DNA from 2 places in the Cupriavidus alkaliphilus genome. Region 2 is predicted to be linked to the other one. Evidence: predicted binding sites of a transcription regulator. Region 2 holds the regulator's gene; the other holds the start of a gene.
What was found. The regulator NrdR, encoded in region 2, represses ribonucleotide reductase genes. The targets are predictions, from matches to a motif close to CACNANATNTNGTG.
Positions count from the first base shown of each region.

Region 1: the regulator NrdR is predicted to act here: its motif matches at 2,478-2,491, upstream of FHX60_RS00355 (ribonucleoside-diphosphate reductase subunit alpha).

Region 1 covers NZ_JACHWE010000001.1:73,841-79,591, reverse strand. The annotation lists gene FHX60_RS00355 (ribonucleoside-diphosphate reductase subunit alpha) at 1-2,252, opposite strand, end outside; gene ampD (1,6-anhydro-N-acetylmuramyl-L-alanine amidase AmpD) at 2,759-3,367, opposite strand; gene FHX60_RS00345 (sigma-54-dependent transcriptional regulator) at 3,364-4,995, opposite strand; gene FHX60_RS00340 (sensor histidine kinase) at 5,019-5,751, opposite strand, start outside.
Region 2 covers NZ_JACHWE010000001.1:529,967-535,717, forward strand. The annotation lists gene FHX60_RS02565 (pilus assembly protein) at 1-3,317, shown strand, start outside; gene FHX60_RS02570 (type IV pilin protein) at 3,323-3,781, shown strand; gene nrdR (transcriptional regulator NrdR) at 3,797-4,261, opposite strand; gene glyA (serine hydroxymethyltransferase) at 4,416-5,663, opposite strand.

The sequences.
Region 1 (5,751 bases), 460 kb from region 2:
AGGTCCACTTCCAGGTAGCCGCCGCGCTCTTCGGCCAGCAGCTTGAGCGAGTCCTGCGGCAGGATGCCGCGGTCCCACAGCGAGCCGGTGTAGGTCTCGTAGCGGCCACGCTCTTCGGCCAGCTCGGTGGAGGCCTGGTAGGCGTAGTAGCACACGGCTTCCATCGAGGTGTCGGCGAACTTCACCGCGGCTTCGCTGGCGTACGGGGTGCGCAGCACGTGCAGGCAGTCCTGGAAGCCCATGATGCCCATGCCGACCGGACGGTGGCGCATGTTGGAATTGCGGGCCTTCTCGACAGCGTAGTAGTTGATGTCGATGACGTTATCCAGCATCCGCATGGCGGTGCGGATGGTCTTCTGCAGCTTGGCGTGGTCGAGCGCGTACGAACCGTCGGCCTGCTTGGCCAGGTGGGCGACCAGGTTGACCGAACCCAGGTTGCAGACGGCGATTTCGCTGTCGTTGGTGTTCAGCGTGATTTCCGTGCACAGGTTGGAGCTGTGGACGACGCCGACGTGCTGCTGCGGGCTGCGGATGTTGCACGGATCCTTGAAGGTGATCCACGGGTGGCCGGTCTCGAACAGCATGCCCAGCATCTTGCGCCACAGTTGCAGCGCGGGCAGCTTCTTGAACAGCTTCAGTTCGCCGCTGGCGGCCTTGGCTTCATAGCCCAGGTAAGCCTTTTCGAATTCCTTGCCGACCTTGTCGTGCAGGTCCGGGCAGGTGGCGGGCGAGAACAGGGTCCACTCGCCGCCTTCCATCACGCGCTTCATGAACAGGTCCGGGATCCAGTTGGCCGTGTTCATGTCGTGGGTGCGGCGGCGGTCGTCGCCGGTGTTCTTGCGCAGCTCCAGGAACTCCTCGATGTCCAGGTGCCACGTTTCCAGGTAGGCGCAGACCGCGCCCTTGCGCTTGCCGCCCTGGTTCACGGCCACGGCGGTGTCGTTCACCACCTTCAGGAACGGGACCACGCCCTGCGACTTGCCGTTGGTGCCCTTGATGTGCGAGCCGAGCGCGCGCACGTTGGTCCAGTCATTGCCGAGGCCGCCGGCGAACTTGGACAGCAGCGCGTTTTCCTTCAGCGCTTCATAGATGCCTTCCAGGTCGTCCGAGACGGTGGTCAGGTAGCACGACGACAGCTGCGAGCGGCGGGTGCCGGAGTTGAACAGCGTCGGCGTGGACGACATGAAGTCGAACGACGACAGCAGCTGGTAGAACTCGATGGCGCGCGCTTCGCGGTCCTTCTCGTTCAGCGCCAGGCCCATGGCCACGCGCATGAAGAAGGCCTGCGGCATTTCGATGCGGGTTTCATCGATATGCAGGAAGTAGCGGTCGTACAGGGTCTGCAGGCCCAGGTAGTTGAACTGGAAGTCGCGGCCGGCGTCCAGCGCGGCGCCCAGGCGGGCCAGGTCGAAGGTGGCCAGCTTCTCGTCCAGCAGCTCGGCGGCGATGCCGCGCGCGATGAACTTGGGGAAGTACTCGGCGTAGCGCGTGGCCATCTCGGCCTGGGTCACTTCGGTGCCCAGGATTTCCTTGCGGATGGTGTGCAGCAGGATACGGGCGGTGACCTGGCTGTAGTCCGGGTCCTTTTCGATCAGGGTACGCGCGGCCAGGATGGCGGAGTCGTACACCTGCGTCATCGGCACGCCTTCGTACAGGTTCTTCAGGGTTTCCTTCAGGATCGGCTCGGCGCTGACCGCATCGCCCAGGCCGGAGCAGGCGTTGTCGATCAGGGCGTGCAGCGCGACGATGTCCAGCGGCTTGGTCACGCCGGCGTCGGTCACGTTGATGCTGATGCCGCCTTCCTGCACGCGGGCCACGGCTTCGGCGCTGGCGCTGGCACGCTCGGCCTTGCGCTTCTCGCGGTACAGCACGTAGGCGCGGGCCACTTCATGCTCGCCCGAGCGCATCAGCGACAGCTCAACCTGGTCCTGCACGTCTTCGATATGAATGGCGCCACCGCTCGGGCGGCTGCGCACCAGCGCGCGCACCACGTTGTTGGTCAGCTGCTCGACGATCTCGCGCACGCGCGCGCTGGCGGCGCCCTGCCCGCCATTGACGGCGAGGAAGGCCTTGGTCATGGCGACGGCGATCTTGGACGGCTCGAACGCCACCACGGCACCGTTGCGACGAATGATCTTGTGATCCGGGTAATTCGTGGTCGCGGCGTTGGGGGTCTGCTGCGTGGTCGAGGCCTGGCTGGCAACGCCGGCGGCGGCGCCACCCGTGGTGATTTCGTTCTGGGCCGTTTGCATGAGAACTCCTGTTTTTACCCTGGAAATAAGAGACGAAAGAGTCCCTGGCGAAATGCGGCGAAAAGAACGTCCCTCCCGGCTCGCAAGCGGGTACGGACAGACTGCCTTTACGTGAACATTTCGCCAGGGACTCTTGTGATTCGCTGGCCTTGCGGGGAGGTTTGCAGTCGATACGCGAATTTCGCGGCTGCTGCCTCGCTCTTGGGGCCGGCTTCCCTGTTTGACTACTAGATATAGTGTGTGATGCGGAAAACTGGGCTAAGTATAGTGAAAGGAATCCGAATGACCAGTCTTGACAACCGCTATTTCGGGCACGCCGGCTGCTGTGCGGCAGCGCCACATGCCCGCAAGCCTAGTACTCGCAAGGGTTTCGGGAAGACCGTTCGCAACTGCACATTTCACAAAAATTTTTTTGATTGTTGCGAGGTTGCGATAGCCCCACACCGACGTGGGGCATGTGCGCCGGTATGCCGCGCCCAAGGGCGGGGAATGACGTTAGGAATCCGTCACGTGCCTCCCGCGCCGGGGCACTGGTAGGGCAGCATGCCCGGCGCCACGCCGGCCTGCCTGGCAAACCGCGCCCAGTCGAAATGCGGGCCCGGATCGGTCTTGCGGCCCGGCGCGATGTCGCTGTGGCCGGCAATCGCACGCACCGGGTAGGCGGCCATCAGCGCGGGCACCAGCGCCGCCACGGTGTCGTACTGGGCCAGGGTGAACGGCAGGTCGTCGCAGCCTTCGATCTCGATGCCGATCGAAAAATCGTTGCAGCGCGCGCGTCCGAAGAAGTCTGACTGCCCGGCATGCCAGGCCCGCTGCGTGCACGGCACGAACTGCACCAGCTCGCCCGTGCGCGTGACCAGGAAGTGCGCGGACACCTGGACCTGGTGGATGGTGGCAAAGAACGGGTGCTTGTCGGGATCGAGCCGGTTCTGGAAGAACGCCTCGATGTCGCCGCTGCCGAACTGGCCGGGCGGCAGGCTGATGTTGTGCAGCACCACCAGGTCCACCGGCATGCCGTCCGGGCGCGCATCGAAATTGGGCGACGGCACGCGGCGCGCGGCCGGTACCCAGCCGTCGGCACCCGGCAGATAGGACGAAGACGCGGGCGCGGTCATGGCGTGCCCTCGCCTTCCACCGCGCCGCGGTCGGCGGCGTCCATGGCTTCGCGGATGCCCAGCTGCTGGATCCGGTAGCGCAGCTGGCGCAGGTTCAGGCCGAGCAGCGGCGCGGCGGCGGTGCGGTTGAAGTTGGTCTGCGCCAGCGCCTGCAGGATCAGCTCGCGCTCGACGGCTTCCAGCCTGGCGGGCAGGTCGATCGGGAAGACGATGCCGCGGCAGGCGCGCTCGGCGGGGTCGCCGGCGGGTTCGGGCGCGGCGTGGGCGGGCACGGCCGGCGGTGGCGGCTCGGCCTGAACCGGCGCAGGCGCGGCGACGGCCGGCACGGCAGCAGCCCCTGCCGTGCCCCAGGGCGCGTAAGGATAAGGCGTCATCGGCTGCGGCACCATCGCCGGCGCCGGGACAGGCATCAGCCCGGCGCGCCCGGCGCCGGCGTCCAGCTGACCCAGGTCGGCCAGCTCGATGTCCTCGCTCTCGGCAAACGCGTAGGCGCGCTCGAGCAGGTTTTCCAGCTCGCGCACATTGCCGGGGAACGGATAGGCCACCAGCCGCTGCAGCGCCGCCGGCGACAGCCGCTTGGGATGCGCATCGCCGTAGCGCACCGCCAGGTGGTCCAGGATGGCGCGCGCCAGCACCGGAATGTCTTCGCCGCGCTCGCGCAGCGTGGGCATGCGCAGCGCCAGCACGTTCAGGCGGTAATACAGGTCTTGCCGGAACTGCCCCGCCGCCACCATCGCGGCCAGGTCCTTGTGGCTGGCGCACATCACGCGCACGTCGACGGCGTCTTCGCGGCTGGCGCCGATCTTGCGCACGCGGCGCTCTTGCAGCGCGCGCAGCAGCTTGACCTGCATCGGCAGCGGCAGGTCGGCCACCTCGTCGAGCAGCAGCGTGCCGCCGTTGGCGGCCTGGAAGAAGCCGCCGCGTTCCGCGTCGGCGCCGGTGAACGCCCCTTTGACGTAGCCGAAGAACTCGGACTCCATCAGGTTCTCGGGGATGGCGCCGCAGTTGACGGCGACGAACGGATGCGCGGCGCGCGCGCTGGTGGCGTGGATGGCGCGCGCGGCGCGCTCCTTGCCGCTGCCGGATTCGCCGCTGATCACCACCGGCGCCATGCTGCGCGCCAGCCGCGACAGCGAGCGGCGCACCTCCTGCATCGCCGCGGAATGGCCCGGCAGCAGCGCGGCGGCGCGGTCGGCGGCCTGATCCGCCGCCGTGGCGGCATCGGCATCGGCGCTGTCGCGCGGCTGGCGGCCCAGCGCGTTCAGCACCAGGCTGCGCAGCTGCTCCAGCGACACCGGCTTGGCGATGTAGTCGAAAGCGCCGGCCTTGAGCGCTTCCACGGCGTTGTCGGCGCTGCCGTAGGCGGTGATCACCGCCACCGGGATGCGCTCGGGCGCGGCCGACAGCTGGCGCACGATCTCGATGCCCAGTCCGTCGCCCAGGCGCATGTCGGTAAGCACCAGGCTGTAGCGACCCTGCGCCAGCTTGTCGCGCGCCTCGGCCAGCGAGCCGGCCAGCACCACGTCATGGCCCATGCGGCGGATGGAGATGTCCAGCAGTTCGCGCAGGTCGGCCTCGTCGTCGATGACGAGGATGGGATCGGGCGCGCGGGACATTCGGGGTGGCATTGTGATGGCGGAATGAGGACGGGTCAGACGGCGGCCGCCGCGGCGGCTTCGGCGCTCTCGATGCGCAGCGTCAGCACGAAGGCCTTGGCCGGCAGTGTATCGCGCGCGGTGGGGGCCAGCATGCCGGTGCGCTCGATCAGCGCCGGCAGCGAGATGGCGCCGTAGCGCACCTGCGCGTCATTGGCGCCGCACAGCTCGCGTGCCATGAACAGGCCCAGCCCGGTGCCCTGGGCGTTGCTGGTGAAGAACGGCTCGAACAGGCTGCGCTGGTGTTCGCGCGCCACCTCGGCGCCGTCGTTCCAGACGATCAGCTCGGCATGGTGCTGGTCCAGCGCGTGCGCCAGCAACCGGATCGAGCCGGGCAGCCGGCTGCAGTAGCGCCAGGCGTTGTCGAGCAGGTTGCCCAGCACCTGCTGCAGCTGCGAGGCGTCGAACACCACCGGCTGGGCCACGTCGACAGTCAGGCGGATGGCATTGGCGTTGATGTCGGCGCGTCCCGCCGGGCGGGTCTCGCCGGCGCGCGGGCGGCGCTGGCGCATTTCGGCGCGCCAGCGCTCGACGATCTCGGGCAGCGCCTGCGCCAGGTGCACGGTGCTGCGGCCGGTGCGCGGGCGGCGCGACATCTGCAGCACGTCCGACACCACCTGGTCCAGCCGGCGCACGTTGTCGTGGATGATGCGCAGCAGGCGGGCGTCGATATCGACATCGGCCCCGCCCGGCTCCTGCGCGGCCGGATCGTGCCGGCCGGAATCGCCG
Region 2 (5,751 bases):
CGCTGCTGGCGGGCCAGGCGCATGCGCTGGTGATCCAGGACAACCTCAACGGGGCATCGTCCTCTTACGACTGGGTGGCGCTGAATGGCGCGTGCCTGACCGCAGGCAACGGCACCGGCTCGATTCCGGGCTGCGCCACGTCCAGCTTCACCTACTACCGGGACCGCAACTCGAAGCTGGTCGGGGGCGCCAGCGGCAGCGTGCCGGACGCACCAGGCTACGGCGCGCTGCGGCTGACCAACGGCGACACGGCCGAGGGCGCGAACGGCGACAACCAGACCGGCGCGGTGGTGTCCCGGTTCACCTTCGGCATGCAGGAAGGGCTGCAGGTTACGTTCTCCACCGTCACCTACGGCGGCGACAACCTGCGCGGCACCGGCGCCGACGGCATCAGCTTCTACCTGGCCGACGGCAGCAAGAGCCCGACCGTGGGCGGGCTGGGCGGCAGCCTTGGCTACAGCTGCTCCAACGTCAATGCCGCGTACGACGGCGTGGCCGGGGGCTATATCGGCATCGGCATCGACGAGTTCGGCAACTTCTCCAACAAGGCCGACAACACCGACTCGGGCCCTGCGTTCCAGGCCAACCGCATCAGCGTGCGCGGCTCGGGCGACACCAACTGGGCCGGGCTGCGCGCCGCCTATCCGGCCTATTACCCCGACAGCCTGAGCGCCGGCAAGCGCGCGCAGGCCGTGCAGAACACCTGCGCGCGCGGCTATGTGCAGGACTGGAGCAGCGGCAAGGACGGCGGCGACGTCAGGGGACGGCGGCTGGCCTACAACTACCGCATGCTCGGCATCAGCGACCTGCCCGACAAGATCGCCAACCAGCAGGCAGTGTCGAGGCCGACGCGCGCCAGGGGCATCCCCATCGTCTACTCGCTCAAGCTGACGCAGAACGGGCTGCTGAGCATGTCCTACAGCTACAACGGCGGCGCGGCCACGCCGGTGATCACCGACCAGGACATCACGCATTCCAACGGGCCGGTGCCGGCGTCGCTGCGCTTCGGCTTCGCGGCCGGCACCGGCGGCGGCAGCAACGTGCACGAGATCACCTGCTTCAAGGCCGAGCCGGTGGGCCAGTCCAGCAGTTCGGCCGGCACCAACGTGCAGCAGTCGGCGCGGGTCGAGGCGGGCTCGCAGGTGTACCTGGCCTACTACCATCCGACCAACTGGTGGGGCGAGCTGAGCGCGCAGAACCTGCTCTACGATCCCGCCACCGATTCGGTGTCGATTGCCACGGTGGCCAACTGGAATGCCCATTGCACGCTGACCGGCGGCCACTGCGCGGCGACCGGCACCTCGGTGGTGGCGCAGGCGCCGGACAGCCGCAAGATCCTGACCTGGAGCGGCAGCACCGGCATCCCGCTGCGCTGGGACGCCAACCTGCCCGCCGCGCAGAAGGCGAAGCTGACCGCGGGCGATGCCGCGCCGAGCGGCGACCGCCTCGACTACCTGCGCGGGGACCGCAGCAAGGAACTGACCGCAGCCGGTGCCGGGCTGTTCCGCAAGCGCACCGGCTTGCTGGGCGACATCATCGATTCCAGCCCGGCCTGGGTCGGCGCGCCGTCATCGCCGTACAGCGGGCCGTGGACCGATGCCTTGTACAAGCGCGCCAGCCCGCCCGAGCCCGCCGGCAGCTACGATGCCTTCCGGCAAGCGCGCGCGCAGCGGCTGAACGTGGTCTACGTCGGCGCCAACGACGGACTGCTGCACGGCTTCCGCTCCGGCTACTACAACGCGGCGGGCGCCTTCGTCGGCAACGACGCCGGCAAGCCCAACGACGGCCGCGAGGTGCTGGCGTACATGCCCGGCGCGGTGCTCGACACCATCCAGTCGACCAATGCGGCGCTCGCCTACAGTTCGCCGCAATACGTGCACAACCTGTTTGTCGATGCCACGCCCGGCACTGGCGATCTTTACTACGGCGGTGCCTGGCATACCTGGCTGGTCGGCGGGCTGGGGCCGGGCGCGAACCGCGGCGGCCCGCTCGCCAGCAAGAGCGCGACCGCGACCGGCGGCGCGCTCTACGCGCTCGACGTGACCGATCCGGAGCGCTTCAGCGATACCCCGGCGGCGGCCAGCGCCACGGTGATCGGCGAGTGGAACAACACGCTGCAGTGCACCGGCGATACCGCGTGCGGCGACAACCTCGGCAATACCTATGGCACGCCCGTGATCCGCCGCCTGCACAACGGCCAGTGGGCGGTGCTGTTCGGCAACGGCCTGGGCAGCAAGAGCGGCTCGGCCGGCCTGTTCATCATGCTGGTCGACCCGGCCGACGGCGCGCGCAGCTTCCGCTATCTCGGCACCGGCTACGGGCCGCAGCAGGATCCGGCCGGCGCCAACAGCCGCAACGGCATTGCCTATGTCACGCCGGCCGACCTCGACGGCGACCACATCACCGACTATGTCTACGCCGGCGACGTGTTCGGCAACCTGTGGCGCTTCGACCTGACCTCGGACAATCCGGACCACTGGCACGCCGGCAGCCGGCCGCTGATGCAGACCGGCGGCAAGCCGATTTCCACCAAGGTGGCGGTGGGCTCGGTGCCCGGCACCGGAACCGGCGCCGCGGCGATGCCGCGCGTGGTGGTGGCGTTCGGCACGGGCCGCCGGCTGGAGCAGACGCAGGGCAGCGAAGCGGCGTTCGAGCCGGGCGGGCAGGGGCTGTATGGGGTGTGGGACTGGGACATGGCGGGGTGGAACGCGGTGGCCGGCGCGCATGCCCGCTATGCGTCGCTGGCCAGCGCCACGCGGCCGCTGGCCAGCGCCAACCTGACACAGCAGTCGATCACCGCCGAAGGGCGCGCGGCCGGCAGCACGGTGACGGTGCGCACGGTCAGCGCGAACAAGTTGTGCTGGCAGGGCTCGAGCGCCTGCGCCAGCGGCAACAACAAGTACGGCTGGCACCTGCCGCTGCCGTCGGCCACGCGCGAGCAGGTGATCTACAACCCGGTGATCGCGTACGGCATGGTGATCGTCAACACCACCATCCCGCCCGGTTCGGCGCTGTCGCAGGCGCTGTCGTGCAATGCCGAAGTGCCGTCGGGCTTCACCATGGGCGTGTCGATGGGCTCGGGCGGCGCGGCCGCGCAGTCGTTCTTCAGCAGCACCAACAGCAGCACCTTCCCGCTGCTGAACAACGGCATCGTCAGCGGCATCGGCCTGAGCGGCACCGGCACGCCGTCGGTGGTGACGGCGAAGAAGCGGCCCTACCTGGTGCAGCAGACCGTGGGCGGCAGCGGCGCCATCACGCAGATCAACCCCGGCGCCAATGGCGCCGGCGCCCGCCTCAACTGGATACGCTTGCGCTGACGACCATGAACCTGCCTGCCTTCCCGCTGCCGCGGCGTGCCGCCGCCGGCTTCACGCTGATCGAGCTGATGATCACGGTGGCGATCATCGCGGTGCTGGCCGCGATCGCCTATCCGTCCTACACGGAACATGTGCGCAAGTCGCGCCGCACCGACGCCAAGACCGCCTTGCTCGACCTTGCGGCGCGCCAGGAGCGGTTGTTCAGCACGCAGAACGTGTATGGCGGCACGCCGGCGGCGCTGGGCTACGCCGGCGCGGCGTTTCCCGTGGCGATCCAGTCAGGCGGCCAGGCGTATTACCAGCTGACGGTGGCAGCGGGCAACCCGGCCACCAGCTATACCGCGACGGCGACGCCGATCGGCGCGCAGCAAGGGGACGACTGCGGCAGCTACACCATCAACCAACTGGGATTGCAGGGGAACACGGGGATGCGCGCCGGCGTGGCGTCGGCGCAGTGCTGGTAGCGGAAAACGCGGGCGTCAGCGCTTGGCGCTGCCGGCGGTGACTTCCGCCAGCACGTCCGAGAATTCGGACACGTCTTCAAAGCTGCGGTAGACCGAGGCAAAGCGGATATAGGCGATCTTGTCGAGCTTGCGCAGTTCGCGCATGACCAGCTCGCCGACCTGGCTGCTGGGGATTTCCTTTTCACCCAGCGCCAGCAGCTTTTCTTCGATACGGGTGATGGCTTCGTCGATGGCTTCGGCCGAGACCGGGCGCTTGCGCAGCGCCAGGCGCATCGAATCCTTCAGCTTGGCGCGGGCGTAGTCCACGCGCGAGCCGTTTTTCTTGACGATGGCGGGGAAGAACAGCTCGATCCGCTCATAGGTGGTGAAGCGGCGGTCGCAGGCTTCGCAGCGGCGGCGCCGGCGCACGGCATCGCCGTCTTCCGACATGCGGGTGTCGAGAACCTGGGTATTGGAATGACCGCAAAAGGGGCATTTCATGCCGGACCACCTTTAGTTGAACCCCATCGCCTTGCCGTGTTGTCGTTCTGCGGCGGCGGGGCGGGTTGGCGAGACCCGCGGCCCGCGCCGGGGGTGGCGCGGACCGCGGAGCTGCCGGCCGCCCATGCGCGTGCGCGCGGGCGGCCTGTCAGCGTCAGCCGTAGACCGGGAAACGCTTGGTCAGGGCCGATACCTGCTCGCGCACCGCGGCGATGTTGGCGGCGTCGTGCGGGTTGTCCAGCACGTCGGCGATCAGGTTGCCGACGATGCGGGCTTCTTCTTCCTTGAAGCCGCGCGTGGTCATGGCCGGCGAGCCGACGCGGATGCCGGAGGTGACGAACGGCTTTTCCGGGTCATTCGGAATCGCGTTCTTGTTCACGGTCAGGTGCGCCTCGCCCAGGATGCGCTCGGCTTCCTTGCCGGTGATGTTCTTGGCGCGCAGGTCGACCAGCATCACGTGGCTCTCGGTACGGCCCGAGACGATGCGCAGGCCGCGCGCGATCAGGGTCTCGGCCAGCACCGCGGCGTTCTTCACCACCTGCTGCTGGTATTCCTTGAACTCCGGGGTCAGCGCTTCCTTGAACGCCACCGCCTTGCCGGCGATCACGTGCATCAGCGGGCCGCCCTGGATGCCGGGGAAGATCGACGAGTTGATCGCCTTCTCGTGCTCGGCCTTCATCAGGATCACGCCGCCGCGCGGGCCGCGCAGGCTCTTGTGGGTGGTGGTGGTGACGAAGTCGGCGTGCGGCACCGGGTTCGGGTAGACGCCCGCGGCGATCAGGCCGGCGTAGTGGGCCATGTCGACCATGAAGTAGGCGCCGATCGACTTGGCGACGCGGCCGATGCGCTCGAAGTCGATGCGCAGCGCGAAGGCCGAGGCGCCGGCGATGATCAGCTTGGGCTTCTTCTCTTGCGCCAGCTTTTCCAGCGCGTCGTAGTCGATGTCTTCCTGGGCGTTGAGGCCGTAGCTGACCACGTTGAACCACTTGCCGCTCATGTTCAGCGCCATGCCGTGGGTCAGGTGGCCGCCTTCGGCCAGGCTCATGCCCATGATGGTGTCGCCCGGCTTGAGCACGGCGAAGTACACGCCCTGGTTGGCCTGCGAGCCCGAGTTGGGCTGCACGTTGGCGGCCTCGGCGCCGAACAGCTGCTTGACGCGGTCAATGGCCAGCTGCTCGACGATGTCGACGTACTCGCAACCGCCGTAGTAGCGCTTGCCGGGATAGCCCTCGGCGTACTTGTTGGTCAGCTGCGAACCCTGCGCGGCCATCACCGCGGGCGAGGTGTAGTTCTCGGAGGCGATCAGCTCGATGTGGTCTTCCTGGCGCTGGTTTTCCTGCTGGATGGCGGCGAAGACCTCGGGGTCGATCTGGTCGATCGTAAAACGGCTGCGTTCGAACATGGCGAAACTCGTCTGAAAAAAAGGGAATCCGATTCAGGCATCGGGGGTAGGGCGCGCGGGGAAGGCTAGCGGCGACCGGCACCGGCGG